2 regions of the Pseudoalteromonas sp. 2CM32C genome follow, and region 2 is predicted to be linked to the other one. Evidence: riboswitches for the same ligand, from Rfam matches in the RefSeq annotation. Region 2 holds a riboswitch; the other holds the start of a gene.
The links. Region 2 has a riboswitch for lysine ahead of lysC (lysine-sensitive aspartokinase 3). Riboswitches for the same ligand answer to the same signal wherever they lie in the genome.

Region 1: another riboswitch for lysine. It lies ahead of dapA (4-hydroxy-tetrahydrodipicolinate synthase); the one in region 2 lies ahead of lysC (lysine-sensitive aspartokinase 3).

Annotation. Positions count from the first base shown of each region.
Region 1 is NZ_JALNTI010000010.1:60,555-76,759, forward strand. Features, by position in the region: gene MTF67_RS15680 (TonB-dependent receptor) at 1-2,574, opposite strand, end outside; gene MTF67_RS15685 (aldose epimerase family protein) at 2,788-3,753, opposite strand; gene MTF67_RS15690 (thioesterase family protein) at 3,979-4,368, opposite strand; gene MTF67_RS15695 (2OG-Fe(II) oxygenase) at 4,402-5,106, shown strand; gene MTF67_RS15700 (cysteine desulfurase-like protein) at 5,168-6,403, opposite strand; gene MTF67_RS15705 (2OG-Fe dioxygenase family protein) at 6,413-7,045, opposite strand; gene acnB (bifunctional aconitate hydratase 2/2-methylisocitrate dehydratase) at 7,245-9,842, opposite strand; gene MTF67_RS15715 (OmpA family protein) at 10,133-11,188, opposite strand; gene MTF67_RS15720 (protein adenylyltransferase SelO family protein) at 11,578-12,987, opposite strand; gene MTF67_RS15725 (DNA-3-methyladenine glycosylase I) at 12,990-13,694, opposite strand; lysine riboswitch at 13,886-14,082, shown strand; gene dapA (4-hydroxy-tetrahydrodipicolinate synthase) at 14,211-15,095, shown strand; gene MTF67_RS15735 (2,3,4,5-tetrahydropyridine-2,6-dicarboxylate N-succinyltransferase) at 15,111-15,851, shown strand; gene MTF67_RS15740 (PLP-dependent decarboxylase) at 15,851-16,205, shown strand, end outside.
Region 2 is NZ_JALNTI010000004.1:195,454-211,658, reverse strand. Features, by position in the region: gene MTF67_RS10275 (hypothetical protein) at 1-189, opposite strand, end outside; gene nhaD (sodium:proton antiporter NhaD) at 409-1,656, shown strand; lysine riboswitch at 1,767-1,939, shown strand; gene lysC (lysine-sensitive aspartokinase 3) at 2,015-3,394, shown strand; gene MTF67_RS10260 (4'-phosphopantetheinyl transferase superfamily protein) at 3,548-4,303, opposite strand; gene MTF67_RS10255 (sodium-dependent transporter) at 4,444-5,766, shown strand; gene MTF67_RS10250 (NYN domain-containing protein) at 5,771-6,445, opposite strand; gene MTF67_RS10245 (2-hydroxyacid dehydrogenase) at 6,532-7,518, opposite strand; gene MTF67_RS10240 (glutathione peroxidase) at 7,614-8,165, opposite strand; gene MTF67_RS10235 (NAD(P)-dependent oxidoreductase) at 8,287-9,168, shown strand; gene sbcB (exodeoxyribonuclease I) at 9,797-11,242, opposite strand; gene MTF67_RS10225 (alpha/beta hydrolase) at 11,444-12,256, shown strand; gene MTF67_RS10220 (hypothetical protein) at 12,442-12,846, shown strand; gene MTF67_RS10215 (hypothetical protein) at 13,153-13,560, shown strand; gene MTF67_RS10210 (M23 family metallopeptidase) at 13,707-14,234, shown strand; gene MTF67_RS10205 (sodium-dependent bicarbonate transport family permease) at 14,268-15,215, opposite strand; gene MTF67_RS10200 (LysR substrate-binding domain-containing protein) at 15,329-16,205, shown strand, end outside.

The sequences.
Region 1 (16,205 bases), on a different contig from region 2:
ACCGTAAGTTTCTACGTTCACTGGCTCACCATTGAAGCCATTATCAACTAAGCGTAAAAAGCCTTCACGGTTGTTGTACGCAACACGTGCTTGCCAGTTATCTTGCTCATAAAACAATACTAAGTTTTGTGAGTCACCTAAACCTTCAAGTGCAAATGTTTGTGATGTATCAGAACCAATGCTGATATCGCTATCTACTACTGTAGCATTAGCAATAAAGCCAAAGCCATTCTCAAACATATGAGTTACACCAATTTCGTAACCCGTAACTGTTGCTGACTCACCATTTTGTGGACGCGTTACAGTGTAAACTTCTGAGCTACCAACAAGTTCTTCATCTGTTTGGTCTGTACATGTAGTACACGCAAAATCAGGGCCGTTACGGTCAGACATGGTGTAAGTTTCTGCACCTGTTAACGTAACAATAAAGTCGTCAACTTCTTTACTGAATACCGCAAAGCTAAATAAGTTAGCATCGTTGTAGTACCACTCGTAAGAAATATCCCAGTTTTCAGATTGGAATGGCTTAAGTGCTGGGTTACCGCCACTTGCCGTTAAGTTTTGACGACGAGGTTCGTTAAACGTTGTTGCAGGCGATAACTGCGACATTGTTGGACGAGTAATACTGTCGTACGCTGCAAAACGTAATACCATATTTTCTTGAAGCTCAAGCTTCACATTCAAAGAAGGTAATAAGTTTGAGTAACTTGTACCTTGTGTAATGTTTGTTGCAGGACCAAATACGTTAGCAAATAACGTTGCATCAGATGTAGGTACTACGTCTGTTACAAAACTTTGAACTGCAGACACATCAATATCTGTCTCTGAGTAACGCGCACCCATGTTAACCGTTACAGGCATATCAGCTAGGTCAAAACCTATAGTGAAGTCCATGTATAAGCTAGTGATATCTTCGTTAATTGTGTAACGGTTATTTTGCAGTGTAGGTGTAACAGGGAAACCCTGATCCGCTAGGTAATCAAGCATTTTATCACCGTCGTAGGTGTAGAATGTGTCAATTAAGCCAGGGAAGTAGTTATTTGCTTGGTATGCTTCAAAATCAATTACGTCAGTAGGCGCTTCAGTGCCGTAACCACAAAACTGACATTGGCTACCAAAAATTTGGAAGCTAGACTTTTCGCGCTCTTGACGATAAGCCCCAAAGTTAATGCGCTCTACTGGCCCTTTATCTGGTACATATTCAAAATCGGCTTTCGCTTCTGTAATTTCGTCTTCGTTGGTAAACTGGTTACCCATTTCGTTGTAATGAAGGCGAGCAAGGCTTGGATCTGGAAGAGAGCCATTATCAAAACCATCATGCTGAACAGTTGGAACACTGCCTGTGCCATCAAAGCTGTAGCTGTTAATAATACCCACTACGTTAAAACGATCTCGACCAGCACGATCATTTTCAGCTGTTGAGCGAGATACATCAAATTTCGCTTTTAATGACTCGTTTACTTGCCAATCAACATTAATACCAAATGCTTTGTTAGTTACATCACGAGAGTTACGTGTATGAGATACAAAGTCACTTGCAGGGTTACCACTTGGCGCACCTAAACCTACATCTTGGCTAAACGTTAATAGTGTACCTGTTGCTTCATCAATTGTTGCACTGCCTACACGATCTGGTTCAAACCAAGATGCAAGGTCGCGAACTGTTGAATCAACTTCAAACTTCGAAATTAAACCATCAACCGTTACTGTAATGTCATCCGATGGTGCATATTGAAGCACTAGGCTTGCGTTAGTACGCTCACGGTCTTGCTCATCAACAACTTGGTCCCAGTTACGTGGAATGTATGCATTATCAAATAACACACCGTCTTGTGGGTTAGAAATTGTTTGGCCACCGCGCCAACCGGCTGTCAAAATTTGGTTATTTTGAAGTTTACGCTGCTGATTAGTAATAGCAAAAAGTACACCCAACTTATCGTCGTTAAATGTATTGCTTACTAAAAATGATGCCGACGGAGATACTTCTTCAGAAAGGCTTTCGTACATGCCTTTAACTGAACCAATTACATGCAAGCCACCAAAGTCAAAAGGACGTGCAGTTGTTACGTTAACCGTACCACCAATACCGCCTTCCTGAAGTAAAGCGCTATTACTTTTATAAATATCAGCACCTGTAATTTGGTCAGCCGCTAACACATCAAAATTGAATTCTCGCCCTGCACTATCAGTCGCAATTTGGCGACCGTTTACAAGAACCGTATTAAACTGTGGACCAAAACCACGAATTGTTACGGCTTGACCTTCACCGCCACTTCGGTCGATAGCTACACCTGTAATACGTTGCAGAGACTCTGCCACGTTTAAATCAGGGAATTTACCAAGATCTTCTGCTTTAATTCCGTCTGTAACAACATTAGATGCTTTTTTATCTAACATTGATGAACGTAAGCTGCTGCGTATACCCGTTACTGCGATAACTTCAACATCTTCATTTACTTTAGGTGTATCACCTTCCGCGCCTTGAGCTGCAACGCTACCGCTTGCCAAGATGCCTGTTATAGCAATACTAAGCGCGGTTTTCTTGTTGAACGATAACTTATTGTTAATTATCATTTTTTAAAAACTCCTGATTGTGTGTAGTCATTTTGTCGTTGTGATGGTTGAATAGCTTTAAAATTATTTCAAATACTATTTATATTATAAATACTTTAAACTAAGTAAAAGTGCAACCCTTTCCTTAGTTGTAGGCATTATTTTATTACTATGGGTTTTCTTTTTATTTTCTTTTTTTTAACATAAAACATCATGTTAACGTATTGAGTTTACTTACGAAAACGCGTAAATAATAACCTGACTATATTCTTCATCAGGCAATAAATTAGCTTTAGGATAATTTTCGCGATTTGGCGCATCAGGCCAATTTTGCGCTTCAAGGCAAAGTGCTTGTCGTGCCTTAAAAGGGTCACTAACAAAATTAGCTGTGTATAATTGCATACCTGGCTGAGTGCTTTTGAGTGTTAAATTAATACCGGTTTGCTGCGACGTTAAAGTAGCCATGGTATGAAGGCTGTCGTCGTTTTCAAATACATAGCAGTGATCTAAACCATTAGCTGCATCTAATTGGGTGTGACTTTGCGTGAATGCATCTTTAACTAATTTTGGCTTGATGAAATCAAAGCAACTATTTGCAACGGGGGCAGGCTCGCCCAATGGGATGCTGTGCTCATCAATGGGTAAATAGTGGGTCGCATTTACCTGAAGTAAATGGTTCTCAATAGTATCACTGCCCTCAAGATTAAAATAGCAATGGTTAGTGAAGTTAACGAGAGTTTCTTTATTGCAAGTCGCTTTAAACTTAAGTAGAAGCTGCCCATTTTCTGCAGTAATGGTTTGCCATACTTTTAACTCTCCAGGAAAACCCTCTTCGCCATCCACTGAGCAATAATAAAGCTCAACCTCATTGTCGGTTTGTTTGGTTACTTGCCAAAGTACTTTATTAAAGCCTTTAACGCCGCCGTGTAGGCTATTAGGGCCGTTATTTGCTTCCAGTTGATACTGCGAGCCAGATAAGTTAAAACGCCCTTCAGCGATACGATTAGCGTATCGACCTACTGTAGCGCCTAAATAGAATGGGTTTTTAAGATAGTACTGAGGATCGTCGACGCTAAGCGTCATTTCTTGGTTTTTAAATTTAATGCTTTTAATTATTGCACCAAATGGCAATATTTCGGCTGTTAGATTCTTAGAGTCACTAAGCTGTATAACCTGCATTGGTTTATCAATGGTTGTCATCGTCACGCACATTCCTCAAAAGTTACCTAGAAAACTATATTAGTTAGATAAGGCAGCTATATATATTATAAATAGTATATAACTCATATTGGTAACTCAATTAAAAAACGTTAAATTTTTTAATAAAATTTACAATTGCGCTATTTATTTAACGTTAATACTGAGTACCTTTTTTATAATTGGCTAAGTTGAAATGTACGTAACACTGCAGTATCGGTTTGTAAATTAAGCCATATGCTTCTCAAGTGCTGCTTTTTCTTCAGTGCTCAAAGCTTGCTTAGCTCTTTCAGCAAAGTTATATCTGACCATTACAACCTTTCCAATTGCACAGCATTTATCATGCTGAAATGCCTCTTGCTTGAGTACAAAAGAGCTTGTGCCGATGTGATCTACAGACGTTTTAATCGTGATCTCGTGGCCATAAAATAACTCCCCCACAAACGACACTTCTATTTTGGCAATGATTAGTTTCCAGTCATGTGGGTTTAAATCTGGCGTAAAAAATTTAAAAATAGGGACGCGAGCGGCTTCAAACCACACGGGGAGTACGGTATTGTTGATGTGTCCGAGTGCATCTGTTTCGCTAAAGCGCGGTATCACTTTTTCAATAAACATATTAATCCAAAAATAATTATACAAAGGTAAACCATGACGGACTTTATTCGCGTTTATGAAAACGCATTGAGCGATGATTTTTGCGATAACTTTATTAATACGTTCACGCAAAGCCCGCATGTAAAACAAGGGGTTACTTCAGGCGGTGTTGATTTAAAGAAAAAAGACAGTCACGACCTGCACCTAAATAGTCACCCCGAATACGCAGAGCAATTAAAACATATACAACAAACGACTGCACAACATGTTTTTAACTATATTGAAGAACATATTTTTATGATGATTGGCGCATTTGGCTTAAAGGTTTATCATCCAAAAACGGGGGAAGTAGTAGATTTAACTCAAGAAAATTTTGATGAAGTGGGTAAGCCACAGCTCCCAGTCCTTGTGCAGCAAATATTTAGATTAGGTAATATCCAAGCGCAGAAATACGAGGTAAATAAAGGGGGTTATCCTTACTGGCACAGCGAAGTGTATCCTCAGTTACAACACAATGAAGCCCTGCATCGTGTACTTTTATTTATGTTTTACTTAAACGATGTCGAGGAAGGTGGAGAAACGGAGTTTTATTATCAAAACCGTAAAATAGCCCCTAAAAAAGGCACCATGGTGATAGCGCCTGGCTACTTTACGCATACACATAGGGGTAATAAGCCAGTATCAAACGATAAGTATATTTTAACCTCGTGGGTGCTATTTAACCGTGCAGAGCAAATATATGGTGCACCTAAAAGCTAAACCAATAAATAAGCCATAAGTAACACTTATGGCTTATTTATATATTTAGTAGACGACCTATTTAACCAAGTAGCTCGTCAAACATATCAAACAGCTTATCAAGCTCTTCGACTGTGTTGTAATGCATACAACCAATACGTACTACACCGCCTGTATCAAGCACGTTTAATTGCTTACACAAACCTTGCGCGTAAAAATGTCCATCCCACACACATATATGCTGTTTGCCTAAAAACTCTGAAACGGCGCGTGGCTTAAGCCCTTCAAATGTTAAAGCAAACGTAGGGGTACGTTCGTTTAATCGATCAAAGTCATCAATACCGTACAACTTTATACGAGGGTAATTAACTAAGCGCGTTAAAAAGTGTTCACTGAGCGCCATCTCGTGCTGTTTAGTTTTAGCAAACGCAGCTGTTAGCTTTTCACGGCGTGTATGGCCATCATCAAGCTCGCTAATTGCAGCAATGTAATCAACAGCGGCAATAAAGCCTGCCATTGCTTCAAAGCTTTGGGTACCTGTTTCCCAACGTCCCGGCGCTACATCTTTAGCAGGCTCTACTTTGTAAGGCGTAAAACCTTCAAGATGCTCTTTTTTACCGTACACCATCCCTAAGTGTGGGCCAAAAAACTTATACGCTGAGCAGGCTAAAAAGTCGCAATCAAGGGCTTGTACATCAATAAGCTCGTGCGGCGCATAATGTACCGCATCAACATACACAAGAGCGCCTACAGCATGAGCTAGCTCTATAATGCGTTCAATATCGTTAATTGAGCCTGTAGTATTTGAAGCATAGGTAACAGCCACCAACTTAGTCTTGCTGTTTAATAAGCTTTCAAACTGCATCATATCTAGGCTGCAATCGGCTTCATTAATCAAGGCAGTATTAACCTTAACGCCTTTATCTTCTGCGGCTTGCTGCCATGATGACACGTTTGAGAAGTGATCGGCGTTAGTAACAATAATCTCATCACCGGCTAGCCAGTCGCGCGAAATAGCTCGGCTAAAGCTAAAGGTAAGGCTTGTCATATTTGGGCCAAACACAATATTTTGAGCACTTGGCGCATTGAGTAAATCGGCTGCAGATTGGCGTGCATTTGCCATTAGCTCAACAGTTTTATCGCTTGAAAAAAACGCACCACCTAGGTTTGAATTGTAGTGTCCTAAATAAGCAGACATTGCATTAAGCACTGACTGCGGCACTTGAGAGCCACCAGGGCCGTCTAAAAATATCGGCGATTTACCATCAACGCTTTGCATTAATGCCGGAAACTGCTCACGTAATTGCGCTATATTCATGAGCATTCCTTAAGAGGTAAGTACAAAGCAATCCAGGTAACCTGGTTTGCTAGCATCAACTTTATTCATTGGCGTTGCATTGTGCCAAACTTGGCGGTCGTTTATAAGCGCAAACATGCCGTCTTTAATTTCCATTTTGAAACATGGCTCAGCTTGTTTGTTTTCGTATACAAGTAACTCGCCACCTTCTAAGTTTTCGTGCGAAACACCGCATATACATACATGATCAAAACCATCTTGATGCACGCCTTCAGGCGCTGCTGGCGTATCGCTATCAATGGCTAACATTCTAAATTGATGTATTTCAATATCGCGATCTTCATCAATACCGGTAAGCTGGCAAAACTCACTGACAATACTTTTCATGCCATCTGATTCAAGTAGGCTTTGCTCTAAATTTTCGTAAGTACGTTCAACGTTACCTTGAAACGTATTAATCGAATCGTCTTGAACAAATGCTTTGGCAGCTTGCAATTTTAGCTCACCATCTTGAAATTTAATTACTGAATAACGACGCTTACGAAATTCGCCATCTGCATATGGATTTGCAGGTAGGTTATCAAAAGAAGGCTTAACCAAATCAATATTTGCTTGGTTAATAAAACGAAGTTGCAGTAAATTCTGGTTGTTTAATGCAGTCATGAAATCTCGCCTAAAATAATGAGAATATTAAAAGAGATTTTAATGCATGTAGCGAGGAATTATTGCTTTATTATCCAACTTAAATGTGAAAAATACTTAATTTTAATTCAGTATAAGGCTATTAAAGCATGAATAATCTAAATTATATTTAAACAATAAAAAACCCGCCGAAGCGGGTTTTTTATTCAAACTCTATAAATTAAACAGCTTGCTGAATAATTACGTTGTCTGCTTTTTTAGTGTACTGAGGCATACGGTGGAAGTTCAAGTAACGGTAAGTATCTGCTGCCGTTGCATTGATTTTCGCTGCATATTCCTGGTACTCAGCCGGAGTAGGTAATTTACCTAAAATTGCCGCCACTGCAGCAAGTTCTGCTGATGCTAAGAATACGTTTGCGCCTGTACCTAAACGGTTAGGGAAGTTACGTGTTGAGGTAGAAACAACTGTTGCTTTATCTGCAACGCGTGCTTGGTTACCCATACACAGTGAACACCCTGGAGTTTCAATACGTGCACCAACACGACCAAAGATACCGTAGTAACCTTCGTCTGTAAGTTGGTCTTTATCCATCTTCGTTGGTGGAGCAACCCAAAGCTGTGTTGGAATACGACCAGTAAAGCCATCTAATAATTTACCTGCGGCACGGAAGTGACCAATATTAGTCATACAAGAACCGATAAATACTTCATCGATTTTCTCGCCTGTAACGTCAGATAGTAAACGCGCATCATCTGGGTCATTCGGAGCACAAAGTACCGGCTCTTTAATATCAGCTAGGTCGATTTCAAGTACGTGCTTGTATTCTGCATCCGCGTCAGCTTCCATAAGTTCTGGGTTAGCCAACCAATCTTGCATTGCAGTAATACGACGCTCGATTGTACGAACATCGCCGTAACCTTCAGAAATCATCCACTTAAGCATAACAATGTTAGACTCAAGGTACTCAGAGATAGACTCTTTAGAAAGCTTAACAGTACAACCTGCCGCTGAACGTTCTGCTGATGCATCTGATAACTCAAACGCTTGCTCAACAGTTAAGTGCTCAACGCCTTCAATTTCTAGTACACGGCCAGAGAATTCGTTGATTTTACCTTTCTTCTCAACTGTTAATAAGCCTTCTTTGATACCGTAGTAAGGGATTGCATGAACAAGATCACGTAATGTGATACCTGGCTGCATTTCACCTTTAAAGCGAACCAAAATAGACTCAGGCATATCAAGTGGCATAACACCTGTTGCTGCTGCGAATGCTACTGCACCAGAACCCGCTGGGAATGAAATACCTAATGGGAAACGTGTATGTGAATCACCACCAGTACCTACAGTATCTGGTAATAACATACGGTTTAGCCACGAGTGAATTACACCGTCACCTGGACGAAGTGAAACGCCACCGCGGTTCATGATGAAATCAGGAAGCGTGTGGTGCGTGTTTACGTCAATTGGTTTAGGGTAAGCAGAGGTATGACAGAATGACTGCATTGTTAAATCTGCAGAGAAACCTAAACATGCTAAGTCTTTAAGCTCATCACGTGTCATAGGACCAGTAGTATCTTGCGAACCTACAGTAGTCATTTTAGGCTCACAGTATTGGCCTGGGCGAATACCGGCTACGTTACATGCTTTACCAACCATTTTTTGCGCTAGTGTAAAGCCTTTGTCTGACTCTTCAGTCACTGCTGGTACTTTAAATACATCGGTAGCACCTAAACCTAGAGATGTACGTGCTTTGTCTGTTAAACCACGACCAATGATAAGTGGAATACGACCACCAGCACGAACTTCATCAAGGATTACGTCAGACTTAAGTTCGAAAGTAGAGATAACATCATCAGTACCATGGCGTTTAACAACACCTTCGTATGGGTAAATATCAATTTGATCACCCATGTTGAACTCGTCAACATTTAACTCGATTGGTAATGCGCCAGAATCTTCCATTGTGTTAAAGAAGATAGGTGCAATTTTGTTACCTAAACATACACCACCAACACGTTTATTTGGTACAAATGGGATATCATCACCCATAAACCAAAGCACAGAGTTAGTAGCTGACTTACGAGAAGAACCAGTACCTACAACGTCACCTACATAAGCAAGTGGTAAGCCTTTAGTTTTTAGTTCTTCAAGCTGAACGATAGGACCTACTTCACCTGCTTTATCTGGGTTTATGCCATCACGCTCATTTTTTAGCATTGCCAAAGCATGAAGTGGGATATCAGGACGTGACCATGCATCTGGTGCAGGTGATAAGTCATCGGTGTTTGTTTCACCCGTTACTTTAAATACAGTAACAGAGATTTTTTCAGCTACTGCTGGCTTATTTGTAAACCATTCAGCTGCAGCCCAAGATTCGATAATTTGCTTAGCAAACGCATTGCCTGCTTTGGCTTTTTCTTCTACGTCGTAGAAAGCATCAAACATAAGTAATGTGTTTGAAAGGCCTTTTACTACGATTGGCGCTAATGATTCGTCATCAAGTAGGTCAATCATTGGCGCGATATTGTATCCGCCTAGCATTGTTCCTAATAATTCAGCTGCTTTTTCTTTAGAGATAAGAGAAGTAGTCGCTTCACCTTTAGCAACAGCGGCTAGGAAGCCTGCTTTGATGTAAGCAGCGTCATCAACACCTGGTGGTACACGATTGATTAATAAATCTAAAATGAATTCTTCTTCACCTGCCGGTGGGTTTTTTATTAATTCAATAAGATCAGCAGTTTGCTGAGCATCTAATGGCGCTGGTACGATACCTAACGCGGCACGTTCTTCTACGTGTTTACGATATTCTTGTAGCACAATATTGCCCTCTTGGTGACGTGAAAGTATTCGGTAGCGCTTCATGCGCACTTGTTACCCAATACTTATAGTATTCTAACGCGTAATTATAAAGCTTTTATAGATAGATGAAAATCCATCCAGTTACACAACTGATTATACCGACTATAAACACTATGAATAGTAGTTAAGGGAAATTCTATTTCCATGAATACTTGTTAAGTAATAATCATTATTATTTAGGTAGGCAGCATAAATGGCGGCCATAAAAAAACCCAGCATAAGCTGGGTTTTATAATCAAAATAATCTATTAACGTAAAACTTTTACTGTTTTGATTGTTTTGATGTGCGCTTCAACACGACGGTTTTCTGCGTGTGCAGCGGCTGTGTTAGCTTCATTTTTAAGGCGCTCTTCACCTAAACCTACCGTAGTAATGCGGTCAGATGCAATACCGTCAGCTATCAGTTGCTTAGCTACCGAATCAGCACGCTTTTTAGATAGCATTTTGTTGTAAGTCGCTTTACCTACTGATGAAGTGTGACCTTCTAAAAGCACGGTTGTATCTGGATAATCTTTTAAGAAAGATGCAACTTGATCGATGTCGTCTAAGTAACGCTGTGATACAGCAGCTTTGTCGTTAGGGAACGTAACTAATAAGCTTACAGTTACTTCTTTATCTTCATATAGAGTACAACCAGTACCATCAACAGCATCTGTCATTGGTGTATTAGGACACTTGTCATCAGCATCTAAAATGTTGTCATTGTCGCTGTCTGCTGGCTCAACCATAACTTCAACAACCTCTGGCGCAGGCTGTACCGGCTCAGCAGGCATAGTGTTTTGTCCAAAGAAATAGTTAATACCTAATTTAGCGCCAACATCTGTGTAACCTTTATCAATACCTTGGTATACAGCAGTTTCAACGTTAGCGAATAAGTTGTCAGTAATGAAGTGTCTGTAACCAACACCTGCATTTAAGAACGTGTTGTCATCAACAACGTCCATTGATTTAATACCAACTAAACCGTAGAAAGGACCGCCATCTAAATGGTAAAGCGCATCAATACCAAAACGGCTACCGTCGATGTTGTTACGGTTACCAGCGGCTTTGTCGAATGCATTGAAATCAAGATCTGCATACTCTAAACGAGCACTCCAAAAATCGCTGAAGCGGTAACCCGCTTCAAGACCAAAGCCAGTCGACTCGTTTACGTCAAGACCAGCCTGTGCGCTCATATTTTCCCAAGACGCATCGTAGTAGTCGCCAAATGCGCCAATGTAGAAACCTTCTTGCTTGTCAGCAGCAAAAGTAGATACGCTAGTTGCAGCTAACGCAATTGCAATAGTTAGTGATTTTAATTTCATTGTTTTCTTCCCATTTTAACAACTAATAAATTGTGGCTAATTAAGTACTAGCTCACTAAGTTTTATACAGACTAACTCAACTTTTGTTAATCAATACTTAACGAAAAATAAAGTTTATAATTTTTTTCAATGCGATATAACGATATCCAACAAATCAGTTTAGGTGAAATTTAAAACTTTACCTAGCTAGAAACCAACTAGTTGATCATATAAATCGATAATCTGCAGAAGACACAAAGACAACTCAATCAATTGTTCTTGCTCACAATGAAACTAACTTATCTTTATGTTTAGATAGTAACACCGGAATTTGCTTTGCTCAATCAATGAACATCTCTGTGCTAAAATATCGTTATTTATAATCATTAACTTATCTTATTTTACAACACTTAAGTACCACAAAAAGTTTTATAGTCGGTATCATTTGACGGTACCTCTTGAAATTCGGCCATATCATCGCTGAACAGGTACGGTTTATTAGCTACTTTTACAAAACGGCTCATCAGTTTACTTGAACCAAGCTCATTATATTCAGCTAATATTGTTTCAATTATATGATTTCGCGGAATTATACGTGGATTGGCTGCTCGCATGGTTTTGTAGCTATCGTTACTTGTTCGGCTTTGCCACTTATTCGCCCACTCAATTAATTCTTTTGGAATAGTTGCATTGCCATTCACAAACTCCGTCAGTGCATCAAAAGTATTGGTGTAATCAAGATGATGTGCTTGCAATAATGTTAGTAGCTCAGAAACAAGATCTTTGTCGCCCTCTTTTGCACCAGCCAGGCCTAATTTTTTGCTCCACATTACTGTAAATTGAGTATTAAATTGCTCTGAAAAATGATGTATAACTGGAGTAAGTAATGACACTGCTTTTTCTTCATCATCGCTAATTAATGGGATAAGGCTTTCAGCTAAGCGAGCACAATTCCAACTCGCCATATTTGGCTGATTACCAAAAGAGTAGCGGCCTTGCTTGTCTATAGAGCTAAATACGGTGTCAAAATCAAAGCTATCCATCATTGCACACGGGCCATAATCTATAGTTTCGCCACTTACGAGCGTGTTATCGGTGTTCATAACGCCATGAACAAACCCAACGCGCATCCAATTAATAATCAAGTTCACTTGATTGCTAATGACTGCTGTCAAAAAAGCGATATACCGCTCAGGGCCTTTACTCGTTATTTCAGGGTAATGGCGTTTAATTGCTAAATCAGCTAATTTTTTTAATCCCTCAGCATCGCCTTGGGTTGCTAAGTATTGAAACGAGCCAACACGAATATGGCTGCTTGCTAGGCGAGTAACAACAGCCCCTGGTTGAGGCGGATTACGGTAAACCGCTTCGCCGGTACCAACCACAGCCAAACAACGAGTAGTGGGAATACCTAATGCGTGCATAGCTTCACTCATTACGTATTCACGAATAGCAGGGCCTAATGCACATCGCCCATCGCCACCTCTAGAATACGGGGTAACGCCTGAGCCCTTTAACTGAATGTCCCACAGCTGGTTTTTATCGTCATTTATAGCACCAAGCAAATGCGCTCGCCCATCACCCAAACGCGGCGAAAAGTGACCAAACTGGTGCCCAGAATAACCAAGCGCTACCGACTTTATTTGCTGTGATTCATTGCCTGCAAAGGTACTAGGGCGCAGCTGCGGCTCAACACCTATATTAAACTGCTTTGCTAACGCTTCGTTCCACAAAAGCAGTTGCGGAGCTGCAACGCTTGATGGTTGATCTTCTATTGCGAAATTATCTGCTATGTCTGTGTATCTCGGCACTAGTTTCATGGTTAATTTCCTGACTGTTGACGTATACCTACGCGATTGTCACCCACACCATAGGCCACAATTAAACTTAGCTCTTGCATACTTAAACCACTTTGCTTTTGCATTTCGTTAAAAAATGCCTGCGCAGCAGTGAGTGATTTTTTAGTTTGCAGCCCACCATCAATAATTTTATGTGCCCTTAGGTAACTCTCTACATCTCGCGAAAGTAAAAAAGTGTCTTTGCCAAGTGCTCTTAAGGCATAAGGGCCTGTATTACCGCCTAATCGGGCACCGTGTTTTTTTAAATGCGCCCATAAACCAATAATATTATCTGTTGGCCACTGGGCAATAAACTTGCTAAAACTGCCATATTCCTGTGCTATTTCGTGGATCATGTAGGCATTTTCAGGAATTGTTTTCACTTTTTTATAATTACGAATAATACGCTCATCACTCGCTTTTTGCTCGAGCATATCGGGCGGCATCATTAATAGCTTATCAACGCTGAATTCCCAAAAAACCTCTCTAAAGCCCGGCCATTTGCTGTTTATTACCGACCAGTAAAAACCACTTTGAAAAACTTTTCGGGTAAATTCTTCAAGCCAATCGTCGTCACTTAACGTGCTTAATGCTTTTTTAGATAAGGGTTTTGCGAGTAATAACTTAAGCATTTTTTCAGAGCCTTTTCGCTCTACTGCTCGCTTATAAATATCGCTAAATTTTTCCATACTTATTAAATACCTCGCTGCTCATAGGGTTAGTTTACGAGAAAAGCAGCCAATACGTAACCACCCACATTTTCGATGAACTAATCTTTATCCTGCAACTTGACACCTAGACGGCTAAAATGTTTTAATCGCCGCAATTACCCTATTTAAATTGTATTTTGTTAAACCTTTTGCGGTTAAACAAAATACAAAGGGCTAGAAGAGGTGCGTTATTCAGGTAGCGTATGTTAGGAGCGCAAACTCCAGTGAGCATACGTCAGGGGAATACCGCCGAGAGGTAAACGCTTTTGCGAAGCAATTACTTCGGGCGACTAGGTTGAATCCTAGCGACTGTCACCAATAGCTGTTTTAAAACAGCTTATTAGTTTGGTGGAGAGCTTCTGGTCTTAAATAATAAGGCCGTGCGCCCTATTATTTTAAGCCCATTCGCTCTTCGAATACTGTTCGAACGACGTTAATGCGGCTCACATCATACAGCCCCTTTAATATCTCGAACACCTTATAGGTTCGTAAGAGATGATCAATAATTTCAATTTAGACGACTACGCACTGTGGACAGCGCTTGTTACGCCGTTTGATCAACAAGGTAATGTTGACTACGACACGCTCACAACACTTGTTAGCGAACAAGAAGCAGCACACAACGGTATTTTACTGCTCGGTAGCACAGGTGAAGGCTTAGCCCTTACGCTTAATGAGCAGCAAGGCATTGTTGAGCATGTGTGCCAATTAAAACCCAGTGTACCGCTTATGGTTGCTGTTGGTGGTAGTAACTTGGCCCAACAAAAAGAATGGGTTAGCTACTGTAACCAATTACCTATTCACAGCTACTTATTAGGCTCGCCTCTTTATGCAAAACCAGGGGCTGTAGGTCAAACACATTGGTACGAAAGCTTATTAAACGAAAGCGCGCATCCGTGTATGTTATACAACGTACCTGGGCGCAGCGGTGTAAGCATTCCTATCGAAACCATTGAAAACTTAAAAGCGCACCCAAAACTGTGGGCTTTGAAAGAAGCCAGTGGCAACATCACCCAATTTGAAGCATACCGACAAGCCGCGCCTAATTTAGCGCTATACAGTGGCGACGATGCACTTATGCCCTACTTTGCCCAAGCAGGTGCAAAAGGCTTAGTATCGGTTGCGGCAAACGCGTGGCCTTTGCAAACACACGAATTTGTAAAACGCAGCTTAAGTGGCCAACACCCCAATTTATTTGCTCAGTGGACTCGCGCTATTGATAGCCTATTTGCTGTAGCAAACCCTATTCCCGTTAAAGTGCTAATGCACCAACAAGGCCGCTTAAGTAGCCCGTTGCTGCGCCCGCCTTTAACGCATCTTGAGTTAACGCAAACCGATTGCATTACCACTGCAAACGACACCATTTTATCTTGGCATTAAATACAGGTTTTTATAATGAGCTGGTTAGAACTACTTAATAATTTAGAATCGGGCGCAGTACGCGCAGCATCACAAAACGAAAGCGGTCAATGGGAAGCTAACGTAGAAGTAAAACAAGGCATTTTAGAAGCCTTTAAAAATGGCACTAACACCGAGTTTGCAGGCGGGTTTGTTGACAAGCACAACCTTGCACCGCAAGAGTTTAGCACTGACGACGGCGTGCGTATGGTACCAGGTGGTTCAAGCGTTCGTCGTGGTGCCTACGTAGCTAAAGGCACTATTATTATGCCACCAGCGTACGTAAATATTGGCGCATACATCGACGAAGGCACTATGGTTGATAGCCACGCGTTAGTGGGCTCGTGTGCACAAGTAGGTAAAAACGTACATTTGAGCGCAGCCGTTCAACTTGGCGGTGTACTTGAGCCAATTGGTGCAAGCCCAGTTGTGGTTGAGGACGATGCGTTTATTGGCGCAGGTTGTGTCATTGTTGAAGGCGTAGTCGTTAAAAAAGGCGCTGTACTTGCACCAGGCGTGCGCTTATCTGCAACCATTCCGGTGTACGACTGCGTAAACGAGCGCCAGCTAGATAAAGGCGAGCCAATTCCAGAATACGCAATTGTAATACCTGGCTCTCGCCCGGCATCTAACGAATGGGCACGAGAGCAAGGCTTAAGCATGTCGTGTGCGTTAATTGTTAAATACCGCGACGAACAAAGCGATGCATCATTATTACTAGAAGAGGTTTTACGATAATGAGCTTTTTGAGCACGCCAATCAAAACCGCTGTTAATACGCTTACACAGCAACTTGATACACCTTTTTTTGTTTACGACCTAGATAAACTAAACGCACACCTTGCGCACTTAGTTGCGCAAACCGATGTAAAACTTTGGTATGCAGTAAAAGCGAACCCGCTTTCTAAGATTATTCAAAGCTTAGATAGTGCAAGCTTTAACTTTGACGTAGCAAGTAAAGGTGAACTTGAACAAGTCCTTGCACAAGGTATTAGTTCGCAGCGCGTGCTCAACACAGGGCCTGCAAAGAGCCCTAAACAAATTAAACACTTTATTGAGCGCGGCGTACGTATTTTTGTTGCCGAAAGCCTCA
Region 2 (16,205 bases):
AATATCTTGATTGAGCAAACGGTTTGTTTCTTTGTAAATGCGCTCGTTGTTCCACGTGGGTTGTTTTTGCTTTATCGCATTTTGCACGTCTTTTAGGCTAAAGTCGGCCATTTTAAAACGTTTAAATAATAGCTCTAAAACTCCCCAATGTTCGCTAAGGGTATTTAGTCGCTTTTTAGCTGGGATCATAAGGTGTTACAACATCCTAGTAATTTATTATTGAGAATTTAGAAGCGTCTCATTATTACGTATTCTAATTAATCTAGCCTGTATATGGTATTCGTTTTTAAGACTATTTAATAATAGTTTTTGTATAGCCGCAGTGCTAACATTCGCGCCGAAAATAGGCACGTCGAGAGGGACTTTGCGTGTGTTCTTTAAAACAATATCAAAGGTTATTTAATACCCATGGTTTCCACGATTATTCTAACCCTGATAGCGATCGGATTTTTATTGATTGTTATAGAAGATATCATCCATGTAAATAAAGCTAAAACCACGCTTTTTTTTGGCACGCTTTGCTGGATCCTCCTGTTTATTTTCCCTTTGCATGGGCAAAGCCCAGAGCAAGTACAAGAACTCCTTAACGAAAATATTTTAGAGATAGCATCGCTGTGGTTGTTTTTAATGGCCGCCATGACCTTTGTTGCTTATTTAAACTCAAAGGGGTTTATCGAAAATATTGTGCACAGAGTGATGCCAACAAGTATTAGCGAACGCAAGCTGATGTTTTTGGTTGGGGTATTTGCCTTTTTGTTTTCGTCGGTTTCAGACAACGTAACGGCTACATTAATATCGCTTGCTGTAGTTATGTCGTTAAAGCTACCGCCTAAAAAACTCATAAAATATGCCACACTTATTGTGTTTGGTGTTAACTCCGGGGGTGTGTCGTTAATTACCGGTGACGTAACAACCTTAATGATATTTTTAGATGGCAAGGTAACCATTGCTAACTTATTACTGCTTATTGCGCCTGCATTTATTAGCGTTATGCTGTTAGCAGCAATGCTAAGTATTGGCATGAAAGGGGATGTAACCTTTTCAAAATCTGGAAAAAAACGCATAGAAAAAACCGATATCACCATTGCAGTTATTTTTGTATCTACAGTTATAAGCATACTTGCGCTGAGTGTAATTTACAGTGTACCGCCTTTATTAACTTTTTTATGTGGCTTATCAATCATGTTTTTAGTGGCGCAATTTTTAATGCGCAAAAAAGACATAAACAAAAATATTATCGACTACGTACGCGACATAGAATACGACACCTTACTGTTTTTCGTCGGGGTTTTATTATTGGTAGGTGCATTAAAAGAGATTGGAATGCTAAGTAAGTTTACCGACCTTTACACCGTTATGGCGCCACAGTACGCTAACTACTTAATGGGTATTTTGTCGGCCGGGGTTGATAACGTACCGCTCACTGCTGCTTTACTAAAAGCCAATATAGTAATGAGCCAGCAAGATTGGTTATCGTTTACTTATGCAACCGGTGTTGGTGGATCTATGTTAATTATTGGATCGGCTGCGGGTATTATTGCTATGAGTAAAGTAAAAGAGCTAACTTTTATGAGTTACTTACGTTTGTCGCTCTATTTGTTAGTAAGTTATACCGTGGGTTATGCGGGCGCATATTACATGGGCGGGTTTGTTTAAGTTTTGCTTAACAAACCGCATTAAAACGCTTGACAGCTAGACGTCTAAACGTTAACTTTCAAACCCTACTTTATAGTGGGGTTTTGTTTTATTAGCCATTGGTTAATACAACATTCAGAAGAGGTGCGATACTTAGGTATTTAATGGTAGGTGACGAACGCCCATAACCATTAAAGAGGGAAGTACTCGCCGAGAAAACCAACGTTACGTCGATGTTGTTTTTCGGTTTATGGGGCTGAATCCTCAAAACTGTCACCAATCTAGGTGGAGAGCTTCTGGCAGTGGATTTACCTTCAAGCATTCACTTGCCAAGTTCTTCTTGTTTTATCGCGGTTTGGATACCGCAAAAGGAGACTAAATGACTACCCAATCAGTGCCGCAAGCAGTATCGGACGTTAAATCAGATTACATCGTTGCCAAATTTGGCGGAACCAGTGTGGCTAACTTTGATGCGATGAGTCGTTGTAGCGAAATTATTGTTGCCGATAAAAGCGTGCGTATTGTTGCTGTAAGCGCCAGTGCCGGCGTAACTAATCATTTGGTTGCACTGTGTAAATCAAGCATCACCCCACAGCAGCGCCAAGAACACATTAGTGGCGTGCTAGCCATTCAACAGGCTATTTTAGATGAGTTATCGCTTGATGCCGATTTAGCCGTAGGTTTTAACGAAACTTTAAAAGCATTCCAAACGCTAGCGCTTGAAACACTGACAACTGATCAGCAGCACGATGAGTTACTTAGCTTTGGTGAGCGTTTATCGTCGTACTTATTTGCGCAAGTGCTGCGTTTAAAAGGGTTAAATGCCGATCGCTTTGATGTACGCCAAGTACTTAAAACAGATAGTCAGTTTGGAAAAGCAACGCCAAATGTTAGCGCAACAGCACAAGCTGCTAAAGAATATTTGATCCCACTGTTAGATGATCAAGTTATTGTAACCCAAGGTTTTGTTGGCAGTGACGAATTTGGACAAACAACAACGCTTGGCCGTGGTGGGTCCGACTACAGTGCCGCTTTACTTGCTGAGGCAATAAACGCCAAAAGCGTACATATTTGGACTGATGTTGTGGGTATTTTTAGTACCGATCCGCGATTATGTGTAAAGGCATCACCCATTGCTCGCTTAAGCTTTGATGAAGCCGCTGAAATGGCTACCTTTGGTGCAAAGGTATTGCATCCAGCTACTATTTTACCCGCTAGCCGTAGTCATATTAATGTGTTTGTTGGATCAAGCCGCGAGCCTGAACGTGGTGGTACGTGGATAGAGCGTGAAAAATCGCAGCAGCCAGGAATTCGCGCGGTAACCCAACGTAAAAATCAAATTTTGCTCACCCTTAAAAGCCCTGAAATGTTATTGGCTAGTGGCTTTTTAGCCCGTGTATTTACTATTTTAAGCGAGTTTAATATATCGGTTGATTTGGTAACTACGTCTGAAATTAGTGTAGCAATAACGCTTGATAATGCGCCTAACGCGTCGCGCCCAGAGCTCGACCAAGCGTGTTTAGATAAGCTTGCTGAATTTTGCCATGTGTCGGTTGAAAACAACTTAACACTGGTGGCACTTATTGGCTCTGAGATTCAACTTCGCCAACACGAAATGAACTTAATGCAGGTATTAAGTGATTTTAATATTCGCTTAATTTGTCATGGTGCAAGCAAGCACAACCTATGCTTTTTAGTCGAGCAAAGTGAATCTGATAATGTGGTTCAGGCTATTCATAGCCGTTTGTTAGAAGCTTAACTAGCAATATCAATTCGCAATAATACTTAATCATTTTTAGGGGCTAAAAGTGTCGCTATCTGCGTTAAAAAATTCTCATTTAGAACAACTAAATAACGAATTTTTTGCCTAGCTATCACCACGTTTATCTATCCTCAAAATAGATCACTTAATTTAGCGGATTGGTATAAGCGAGACATCGGTTAACACAAAGCACCGCCAGTCGGTGCTTTTTTTATGCACTAAGGTTAAATCAAACGTCTCTGTTTGCGTGTTTACTACTTGGCTGCTTGCGGCCAAGCTTACTAAGGTTAATTCGTTAAATACGTTGGGGCTAAGTAATTTGGCAATAGGGCGACTAGTTGCTTTAGCTAATGACTCTTTTAATGTCCAAATTCTAAAAAAGGTATTGGCTTGGCTTTGCGTATTAGGTTGAGACGTAATTAATGTAACTTCGTCTGTGTGGTAAAAATGCTTGGCTAGTTTTTCAAACGGGCGCGTTAAGCTAATTTTTTCAAGGTCGAAGCCAAACGTCTCGCTTTCTAAATTTAAAGCAACCCCAACAAAACCATGAGAGTGCGATATACACGTATTAATAACGCATTCGTCAATATGCAGCTCTAATTTAGCTGTGGATTGGTTAAAGCTTGTGTTAATGGCATTTAATGGCACATTTGAAAATTCAGGGTGGGTGGTTTTCACAAGCAATTTTAAAAGTAAGCGGCTTGCTACATATTCTTTTTTAGCTATTTGGTTTTTACGGCGGTTAATAACGGTTAATTCAAATTCGCTGAGTAAGCTTGCCAAGTTGTAATTAGCCAAATTAAGAGTATTAGCGTCGAACAACAAAACGGTACTTTGGCCTTTAGGTAAATTGGCAAAATCTGTTGGTGTTATGGTTAAGGCGTTATTAAAAAAATGTGCGGTCATATCAGCTCAAAAAGTAAAAAGTCGTTGTTATTGTGAGCAGTTAACGCGACAAACAAAGGCTGAATACAATTTTATTACTCAGCTGGCATTAAATATGGTTTAATTCACAACAATCAAAATAATAACAGATTTGTAGATGTATGGCACAAATGCGTGATGGGTTTCAAAGCCGACTTGGTTTTGTTTTAGCCGCTGCTGGCGCGGCAGTGGGTTTGGGTAATATTTGGGGATTTCCTACACAAGCTGCTAATCATGGCGGTGGAGCATTTTTACTCGTCTATTTTCTGGTTATCTTTTTATTGGCGTTACCGGCGCTATATACCGAGCTTTATTTAGGCCATAACGCACAAGCAAATCCGGTAAAAGCGCTGGGTAACGCATGGCAAGATAGCAACCGTAAAATAGGTGCAGCTGCGGGCTATATTGGCCTTGCGGGCGCTGTAGTTATGTTGAGTTTTTATTCAATTGTGGCAGGGTGGATGCTGTCGTACGCAATTGAGCCAGTTACAACGTTTGTTGGTTTGCACAGTGTGAGCGAGTTTTTACACAGTGACTCGCAAGCCCGTAATTTTGTATTTACACCATTAATGCTTATTTTAACGGCCTGTATTATTTTAAAGGGTGTTAAATCGGGTATTGAAACCTGGTCGCGCCGACTGATGCCTATGTTATTGGTGTTACTTGTTGCGCTAATTGCTTATATAGCCACTTTGGATGGCGCAAGTGAAGGCTTTGCAGCGTATTTAATGCCTAACTTTAGTCAAATACTCGATCCAAATTTAATTATTGCCGCTATGGGACAAGCGTTCTTTTCGTTGTCGTTAGGGGTGGGGTGTATGATGATTTACGGCTCGTATTTACAGCCTGATGCCAATTTACCAAAACTAACGGCAAGTGTTGCATTACTTGATACGAGCGTTGCATTTTTAGCTGGTTTACTTATTATTCCGGCTATTTATGTTGCACAGCATAATGGCGTTGAGGTATTTAGTGGCGGTAAATTAATAGGTGAAGGGCAGCTTATATTTGCCATTTTACCTGAGTTATTTAATACCATGGGAGAAATAGGGTTACTGGTTGGTTTATTGTTTTTTGTTTTGATGTCGATAGCGTCTGTGACCTCGACTATTTCGTCTACTGAAATTCCGGTTGCGTTTTTAGTTGAAAACCACAATGTAAACCGAACTAAAGCCACGTGGTTGGTAAGCTTAGTGGTTTTAATATGTGCGAGTGCAATTATAGTAAACTTTGATTGGTTATTTGGTTTAGTTATTATGGTGTTTACTCAGTACCAACTTCCGTTAATGGGGTTATTTTACTTTATAACGGTTGGCTGGATGTTCAAACGAGGTAATAAGTTACACCAAGCTAGCACCGGCGCACATTTTTGGTTTGCCCAGTATATTCGTTTTGTATGCCCAATATTAATGACCTTGGTGTTTGCAAACGTCGCGTTTGGTTAATAACTTAATGCAACGAGACTAAAAAGCCTCCGTCGGGGGCTTTTTGCATTTTAAAATGCTGATCGTGATATTTAAAATATTGATAAAGCTTACTTACGCCTAGCTGCTTTTTTGTAATGTTAAATATTCGATGAAGATAGGTACCAACATCGACTGTTTCAGAGAGTCCAGTTTTTGCATGTTGTGTGTTCTCAACGGCTTCTTTCACCAGTGCTAAATGGTAGGTATCAACAGAGGCAATACTTTTATTTTTTACTTTGGGTATGGTGTTTTGTTTACCTAAAATATAAAAATCATCAAAATAGTGTTTAGCGCTCGCTGTATTATTACCAAACCCTATTACTTTTTTACCATTTCGTCTTAAAAAGTGTACTAGCGCCGCAAAGTCAGAATCAGATGACGCTATTGCAAAAGTGTCAATCGGCGAGACATACAATGACTCCATAACCCCGACAGTTAACGCAATATCGGCAGCATTACTTTTCGATTTTACAAGTTTTTCTTGGTACACCATTTCTATAGCAAAGCGCGAGCATATATTCACCCAAGGTTTTAGCTGTACAGCCCCAAAGTTGCCATATGCTTTTTTAACCTCAATATGTTCAAACTTAGCCATTATTTGCTCTATATATTTATGGCTTATATTTTCTGCATCTATGAATAACGCTGTTTTTTCCATTTAAACACCTGCTAAAAAAGCCATTAAATATAACTAATTGATACCACTGCAATGCATATTTTGGCAAGTGTAAATGGCTATAAATGTTAATTTTTAAAAACGGAGTTAGTAAGCGGTTTACCCTGTTCAACCTCAAGAGCATTTGTAATGGTGGTGTTTGCTATTTCGGTGAGCGCTTCTTGAGTAAAAAAGCCTTGATGCCCGGTGATCAGAACATTTTTAAAACCAACTAAACGGGAAAATATATCGTCTTGGTTTATTTCGTCGCTGTGGTTTTTAAAAAACAGTTCGGATTCTTGCTCGTATACATCTAGTCCTAAGTAACCTAGTTTTTGTGTTTTAAGTGCTTGTATGCAGGCTTTGCTGTCGAGTAATGCACCACGTGAGGTGTTGATAAGCATAACGCCGGGCTTCATTTTAGCGAAAGCATGTTCATCGATTAAATGATGGGTTTGATCGTTTAGTGGGCAATGCAGCGAAATAATATCGCTTTGGGTAAGTAACGTGTTTAAGTCGGTAATGGAGTAGTTACCCGGTATTGCATTTGGGTCGCACACTAAAACGTTTGCGCCAAATCCATTGAGTATATTACACAGTGCTAAGCCAATTTTTCCGCACCCAATAATGCCCACTGTTTTGTTGTGCAAGTTAAAGCCAAGTAACCCATTTAGATCAAAGTTGTCTTCGCGCACGCGGTTGTAAGCTTTATGTGTTTTTCGGCTCAGTGTAAGCATAAGCGCAATACAATGCTCAGCTACGGCTTCGGGACTGTATGCTGGTACACGCAAAACATGAATGTTATGTGCTTTTGCCGCATCTAAATCAACATTATTAAAACCGGCACAGCGCAGTAATATAGTATTTACACCTTGGGCTGCTAATAGCCTTATAACTTGAGCATTAACTGTATCGTTTACAAATACACACACTGAATTGTAATTGCTTGCTAACACCGCAGTTTGCTCGTTAAGCGATTGCTCAAAATAGGTTATTGCTAAGTTATTATGAGTTGCAATACTCTGTTCAAAAAAAGGTTTTTCGTACTTTTGTGCGCTAAAAAAAGCAATGTTCATAGTATGGCTCCAATAATTTGGTGCGTTTAAAATAGTAAACCTGTTTAAATTAAACTACGTTACTGCCATGTGCTCAAGTAGCGATTACTTTTTATTTACAGCGCTGTGCGTCTATTTAAAGCAGACATAATGTGTGTTGCTTTTATGTCACTTGATTCAACGGCTTTCTGTAGGTGTGTTTCGATAACCTGTTTAAGTGTTTCAGGTTTAGTACGCGGTGCATAGCGTGCGACTAATTGCCCCTGTGAGTTAATTAAAAACTTTGTGAAATTCCATTTCACTGCACGGTTTTGTGAAATACCGCGGGTATGGCATTTTAAATAGCTAAATAAAGGGTGAGCGTCTGGGCCATTTACCATAACTTTACCAAATACTTTAAACGAAACACCAAACTGCATTTGGTAAAAATCTCTAATAGCTAAATTATCAAGTGGCTCGTTTTGTCCAAATTGGTTACATGGGAATGCAAGTACCGTAAAGCCACGATCCTTGTACTCTTGGTATAGCTTTTCTAGAGCATTTAATTGCATTGAAAAACTACATTTACTGGCTGTATTGACAATGAGTACGGTTTTGCCTTTTAACTCGCTTAAAGAAAAATTCTCACTGTTATAAAGTGGTGCATTAAACTGATAAATACTATCCATTGGTTACCTACTTAATTTCCAATTGGTGGAAATTTTACAAAGACTTTCATTCGCTTTTTTGTTGGCCGGTTGACATAATCGGGACCTAGTTTCTAAGTTAGCAGTTAAATAGGTCATTTTTATGTCAATGAAAGTCGCATTTATAGGTTTAGGCGTAATGGGTTACCCAATGGCGGGGCATTTAGCCAATAAAGGTCATAGCGTATGTGTATTTAATCGTACGCAATCAAAGGCGCAAAGTTGGGCTGAACAATACAAAGGAAGCGTTGCAGATACCCCACGCGAAGCTGCTCAAGGCGCTGATATTGTGTTTATGTGTGTGGGTAACGACGACGATTTACGTTCTGTAGTTTATGGCGACGACGGTGTTTTGGCGGGTATGTTACCGCACACCATATTAGTTGATCACACAACAACCTCTGCAGAAGTTGCCCGAGAAGTAGCTGCAAAAGCGGCGCTGCAAAATATTGACTTTATCGATGCGCCAGTGTCCGGCGGACAAGCCGGGGCAGAAAATGGCGTTTTAACAGTAATGGCTGGTGGCAATGAAGCCGTATTTGCAAAAGTACAGCCTGTAATGGCGGCGTTTAGCCGTTTTAGCCAATTGTTAGGTGGCGTAGGCTCGGGCCAGCTTTGTAAAATGGTTAATCAAATTTGTATTGCCGGTGTTGTACAGGGTTTAGCCGAGGGCTTACATTTTGCTAAGCAAGCAGGGCTTGATGGCGAAAAAGTAATTGAAACCATTTCTAAAGGTGCTGCAGGGTCGTGGCAAATGGAAAACCGTTACAAAACAATGTGGGCAGGCGAATACGATTTTGGTTTTGCGGTAGATTGGATGCGCAAAGATTTAGGCATTGCACTTGCTGAAGCTAAAAACAATGGTGCGACGTTGCCAATGACTGCAACAGTCGACCAATACTACGCCGATGTACAAGCATTTGGTGGCGGCCGATACGACACTTCAAGCCTACTTGCACGAATAGAAGCGCTGCATAAAAAATAACTATGTATGTGTTTTAAATTAAACAGGTTTCGCGTTTAACTTGTAGACGCGAAGCTTGCCTGCTTAGCGGGTAATGCCCATAAGTGATTTATTCACAAAGAGGGAAAGAGGCGCTGCGCTTTTAGAGGCAGTGATAGTGCTAAAAAGGTTGTTATTGGTTCATGTTTCCTCATTTACTTCTCATTTGTTCTCTTTGTGCAAAAATTTTTTATTTTAAAAGCTACGCTTTCGCGTTAGTAAGCTTAAGGCCTATCGGCTGAGTAAAAATTATTGCTTGTTTTGTAGACGCGAAGCTTGTTTGCGTGACGGGCAAAGCCCGTAAAGTGATTTATTCACAAAGAGGATAAGAGGCGCTGCGCTTTTAGAGGGAAAGATTAATTAAAAGCTGTTTGTGGCTTATATTTGCTCATTTACTCCTCTTTGTGCAAATGTTTTTATCTTAAAAGCTACGCTTTTCACGTGAGCAAGCTCTACGTCTACCGCGATGGTGTAGATATGGGTTTTACTTGTAGACGCGAAGCTTGCTTGCGTGATGGGCGAAGCCCATAATAATTTAAACAAAAACGCGACGCTTAAATTACTAAAGCGTCGCGTTTTTATATGCGCTGACCAATACGCTTAAAGCAATTTACATGCTCTGCGCGTAGTTATATAAAGCCTTTAAAATGGTTAGGTTTTTTTCGCTGTCGTCGTGCTCATGGGCCAAGTTTTCAAGGGTGATCATAAAATCTTGTGCGCTGATTGATGGTTGATCTTCCCCATGCATTAACTTGTTTTGGCAATACTGGCGCCATTGATCAAGTTCTTGCTGGTTTAGTGTTTCTGGCCAGTTTCGCGCACGGTATCTAAACAGTAATGTATTAAACTTTTTATCTTCAAAATCTAAATTTAAACCCGCTAGCTCGTCTGGCTTAGCATCGCGAATAATCGCAAATTTAGCTTTGTCGGCGTGGTTTGTAAAGCCATCGTAAAGTAAGTAATCAACATTAGTGGTTGCGCTGTAATCGCCTTGCTCGTTAAACACTTCAGTTACTTTATCGCGAAGCTCGGTATTGGCTTTTAAAATAGCTAAATTAGCGAGGCACTGCTCGCGGTCAATGCCTAAACGGGCTGCGTTTTCAGGCAATAATGTTTTTGCAGGCGCTAAAATAGGGCACTTGTTTAAATGCACCAGTTTTAAGCCAACAGGTAAATCGCCCTCGGCTAAATCTACGCGTTTGGTGTATAAACGTTTACGTAATTCTTCTACATTTAAATCAAGCAACACTTGCGGGCTTTGGGTTAAATCAAAACAAATAACCGCGTTTTTATTGACCGGATGAAAGCTCATAGGCGCCACCCACGTTGTACAACCTTGCGTTGCAGGAATGCGTGACGAGGTATGTACCAGCGGCGTCATGTTAAATACATCAACTAACTCGCCAAGCGCTTTTTTATTACGTAGCCCAAAAAAGAAGTTATACAGCTTTGGTTGCTTTTCTTTTATAAGTTTAGCCAGTGCAATAGTGGCAGTTACATCGCTTAGCGCATCGTGCGCAGCGGCGTGTTCAATACCGTTGGCTACTGTTAAATGCTCAAGCTTAAAGCTTGGGCTACCGTCTTCTTTTAACGGCCATTCAATACCTTCAGGGCGAAGAGCATAGCAAGCGCGTACTAAATCAATAATATCCCAGCGGCTATTATTATTTTTATATTCACGCTCGTACGGGTCGTAAAAGTTACGGTAAAAACTATAACGGCTTACTTCGTCATCAAAGCGAATACTGTTATAACCTGCCACACAGGTGTTTGGCATACTAAATTCGGCATGAATTTTTGCTATAAACTCAGCCTCAACCAAGCCTTTTTTCATCGCTACTTGTGGCGTAATACCGGTGATTAAACATGCCTCAGGGTGGGGCAAGTAATCCGCTTGCGGCTTACAATATTCAATAAGCGGCTCGCCAATAATGTTTAAATCAAGATCGGTACGAATACCTGCAAATTGGCTCGGCTTATCCTTTTGAGGGCTCGCCCCCCAAGTTTCATAATCGTGCCAATAGATTGTTGCTTGATTTTGCTCTTGATATGCCATAGTAAACCCTGAGTAGTTAACTTAAAAACGCCTAAATATGCGCCAAGTTACTAAAATAATGAATTATTTAGATTATGGCATATGGGCGAGGGAGTTTATAGGTACCTTAATTTAAACTTTAGAAATTTTAACTATTACCGCTGGAAGTCATATTTAATATCGCATATGGTATTTTTTAAATTAACTTAAGTAAAAAATATGATGAGAATACTCTTTACCGCAATCATTTTTTATTCGCTTTTCATTCCACACGGTGTAATAGCCTGTACGGCTAAGGTTCAAGTAAATGGTTTTGACGTTGAATACGAATTAGCAGGTGATGGTAAACATACCATTTTACTTGAAGCGGGTGGCTCTGCTGGTTTAAGTGATTGGGATCCGATTTTTGAATCACTTACCAAGCACGCGAAAGTTATACGGTATTCTCGTATTGGTAATGGCGGCTCTGCACAAATAAAGAAAAATTATAGCTCTGAAGAATATGCAGCAGAGGCTTTGCGATTGCTAAAAGTACTTAAAGTAGAAGAGCCTGTTGTATATATTGCCCACTCTTATGGTGCTTATATTGCGCGTGTATTTGCTGCAACATACCCTAACAGTATTAAAGCGTTGATGTTAATTGAGCCTGCATCAGAGCATGATGTAGATATTATGCGCGCAATTGATTTGGCCCGTGCAGAAAAAGAAATTGCTGCAATAAAGCTGGATGATATGAAAAATGGTATGTCGAATCAGTATTTAGATTTTTGGGCAAAACGCCCACTACCTGATTACCCTCAAATTGCTGATATACCCGTGACTGTGATCGCCTCCGTTAAAAAGTATAAAGAGCCACCTGTATTATTTTTTACCGACCAAGCGCGTGAAATGTGGGGTGACTTACATTCAAAGTGGGCTAATGCATTTCCACAAGGTGGAATAGTAATCACAAATAAAAGCTATCACTATCCACAAAATGATGAGCCAAAAATGGTTGTAACCCAGATAGTTAAGTTACTTGAACGCACTCAATAAGTTTAAATTTTTGGTTGTTTTGATAAGTATCAATTTTCGAAATTAATGTTCGGCATTAGACTAAAGTCTATAGGTTAGATTTCTTCACTTATTAGGTTTGTTTTTATCGTTTGTCGGTTTGATGGGAATTCTCTAAAGTTCAGTTGTCGGCAACAAGCACGACTTAACCAAACAGGATTATGACCATGAAAACTTTTATCAAAACTATCGCTCTTAGCTCTCTACTTACTTGTTCAGCTGCTGCAATGGCTGATCAAAGTGATTACAAATTAATGGTTATCGAAACTGCAACAGCGCCGCAGCCACTTGAGCAATCTTTTAACAGCTGCGCACTTAATGTTAAGTCAAAAAACTATGCACAAGCTGAAGAAGTTTGTACTAAAGCAATTGCGCTTTTAAAGGATGCTGACGCACCACGTTTTAAAGTACGCCAGCTTACTTCATACGCACTAAGTAACCGTGGTGTTGCGCGTTTGAAATCGAATAACGAAACAGCTGCTTTAGCCGATTTGTACGAAGCTAACCAAATGTCTAACAGCACTATGGTATCGCACAATTTAAATCGCGCTAAAGAAGAGCTTTCTTTATAAGCTGCTTTAGCAAGCACATTTTAAAAAAGCCCCGGCTAGGTTTAACCTGCTGGGGCTTTTTTGTATCAGCATTATTGTAGTTTGTACGATTACGTTCTTATTGCTAAGAGTAATCGCATTACCCATAGTTTATTAAATGTAAGCACCTAAAAAGTAAGTATATTTATAATGGCGTTAGACTAAAATCTATAGGTTAATTTTATTCACTTATTGAGTTTGTTTTTATCGTTTGTGAGGTTTGAGCTTTTACTCTAAAGTTCAGTTGTCGGCAACAAGCACGACTCACTTAATTAGGAAAGGCAAACCATGAAACGTACACTTTTAAAAACCATCGCTCTTGGCTCATTATTAACTTGCTCTGCAGCTGTAATGGCTGATTCAAGTGACTACAAATTAATGGTTATTGAAGCGCAAACAGCGCCGCAGCCGCTTGAACAATCGTTTAACAGCTGCGCACTTAACGTTAAGTCAAAAAACTACGCACAGGCTGAAGCTATTTGTACTAAAGCAATTGCACTTTTAAAAGATGCAGACGCACCACGATTTAAAGTACGCCAGCTTACTTCATTCGCGTTAAGCAACCGTGGTGTTGCGCGTTTAAAAGCGAACAACGAAACGGCTGGTCTTGCTGATTTATACGAAGCTAAATCAATGTCTAACAGCACAATGGTGTCGCACAATTTAACACGTGCTAAAGAAGAGCTTTCTTTATAATAAGTATTACCATAGTGAAAAAGCCGATGTGAGAGTGATCTTGCATCGGCTTTTTTGTGTTTACTGTTTTTTAAAGTGCTCATTATCTATTCATCATTGCGGGTTAATAATACATTTAATTGTTTAACTCAAAGCAGAATCCTATTTTGAAGCCCATAAAAATATTACTACTCAGCTTAGTCGCTATTATATTAACCATAGTATTAGCCCTGTTCGTTTTACCTGAAAAAATCACTAATCCCGTATTAGGGGCAACACCCAAAGATTGGAATCATGCTACTTTTTGGTATGAGCCATGGGGGAAGTCGGGTGTTCATAAAGGCATTGATATATTTGCTAAAAAAAATACGCATGTTGTTGCACCGGTTAATGGGATTGTTGTGTTTAGCGGTGAGCTTAAAAGAGGCGGTAAGGTAGTTGCAATACTCGGGCCTAAATGGCGGGTGCACTATGTAGCGCATTTAAATAGTTACAGTGTAAGTGAAGGCGACATTGTGAAGTTAAATGAAAATATTGGCTTATTGGGTAACACAGGAAATGCAGCGGGTAAGCCACCTCATGTTCATTATTCAATTGTGTCTTTATTTCCACTACCTTGGCTTGCAACAAGTGAAAGCCAAGGTTGGAAAAGAATGTTTTATATCAACCCACACACAAAACTGGTTAACCGTTAATGGGCAGTGGCAAATCACCGCGCTAAATGTTAGTTATTGAATAGCTACAGCAAGCTGATGATAAAGGCCAATACCTACGATTACATTGAACGGAAAAGTAACACCCAGCGAGCTAAGCATGGCAAGGCCTATATCGGCTTTAGGAATAGCGGCTTTGATTGCTGCAGGTGCTGCAATGTAAGAGGCACTGGCTACTAAGCTACCGAGTATAACCACTGAACCAAGTTCTAATCCTAATAAAGTACCTACGCCAACACCTACTGTGCCCAAACATAGTGGGGTAATAATAGCAAAAGTCGCTAATTTCCAATGTTGCCATGGGAAAGGGCGAAGTGTTTGTGCAGCTACTAATCCCATTTCTAGTAAAAATAAGGCGAGGACTACTTTAAAACTGCTTGTTAATAAGCTGGTAACCTGGCTGCCTTGCGATGTGCCGTACATCATGCCAATAATTACACCACCCACTAATAAAATAACACTTTTGTTAGTGAGGGTTTCGTGCCAGAGCGCTTTTAATGAGAGTGTACTTGTTTGGCCTGGGTCTTTATCGAGCTTGCGATAAAGTAATAAGCCAACAATAATAGCAGGAAGCTCTAGCATAACTAAATAGAGCGTTACTTCAGCGCCAACGGCTAAATTTGCAGATTCGGCATACGCTAACGCAACTGCGAACGTACCCGCACTCACCGAACCATAATGCGCCGCAATACTGGCGCTGTTAGCCACCGATAATTTGATAACGTATTTTAAAATGGGGTATAGCATTAGCGGAATAAGTGCACCTAAGAGCATCACTGTGCCCATTTCTGGTAGCAGTTGCCAGCTTAAATTGCCGTGAAGTACCATGCCGCCTTTTAAACCAATAGTTAGCATGAGTAATAAGCTTAGTGTTTCGTAGGTTGCTTTAGGAATGGTTAAATCTGAGCGTAATATTCCCGCTACTAATCCTAAAATAAAAAACATAACAACTATATCAGGCACAACATTTCCTTTTAAATATGAAATTAAGTGGCGCTATTGTATTTAAAACTTCGTATAGTAAATAATAAAATAAATACTAGTTAGGTATAAATAATTATCTATAGGTGGTGATTGTGGATTTACGACATATTTCATTTAGATTGCTCGAAGTGTTTATGAGCGTAGTAAAAACAGGCTCAATTAGTGAAACCGCGAGGCGATTGCACTTAACTCAGCCTACTGTATCGCTGCAAATTAAACGCTTACAAGAAGCCGTAGCTGAGCCGTTAATGGTTATGCAGCATCAAAAAATGCACGTGACCGAAGCTGGACTTGAGCTTTATAAAACCTGTCAGCAAGTATTTGGACACTTTGAAGATTACCAAGACTTTTTAACAGAACTAAATGGTGGTGAGCGAGGTAGGTGTAAAATAGCCATGGTCAATACCGCACAATATATTTTGCCCAAATTATTAGGACCCTATAGTAATTTACACCCGCATGTAGAGCTTCCACTAGAAATTGGTAACCGTGCAGAAGTGCTAAACCGATTTGAGCGTGGTGAAGACGATATTTACGTATTCAGCCATCCTCCATCGCTTGAACATGCGCAAGCTGCACGTTTTTTACATAATCCGCTTGAGTTTATTGTGCCGGTTAATCATCCGCTTGCACAATTAGAGTCAGTAAAGCTCAGCGACTTAATGCAATACCGATTTTTATTACGTGAAAATGGCTCGGCAACGCGCATGTTATTTGAAAGCGAGCTACAAAGCCGTGGTTTAGTACTGAGTGATTCAGTGCAAATGGCTAGCAATGAAGCAATTAGAGTTGCGGTATCTTCGGGTATGGGAATAGCCGTTCTATCTCGCCATGTACTCGAAAAAGACGATGAAAGCTTTAAGGTATTAACTGTTACCGATACGCACTTAGCTAGCCATTGGTATTTTGTTATGCGAACCGACAGGCATATATCGCATGCTGCACGAAACTTTTTAAAATTTGCACAGC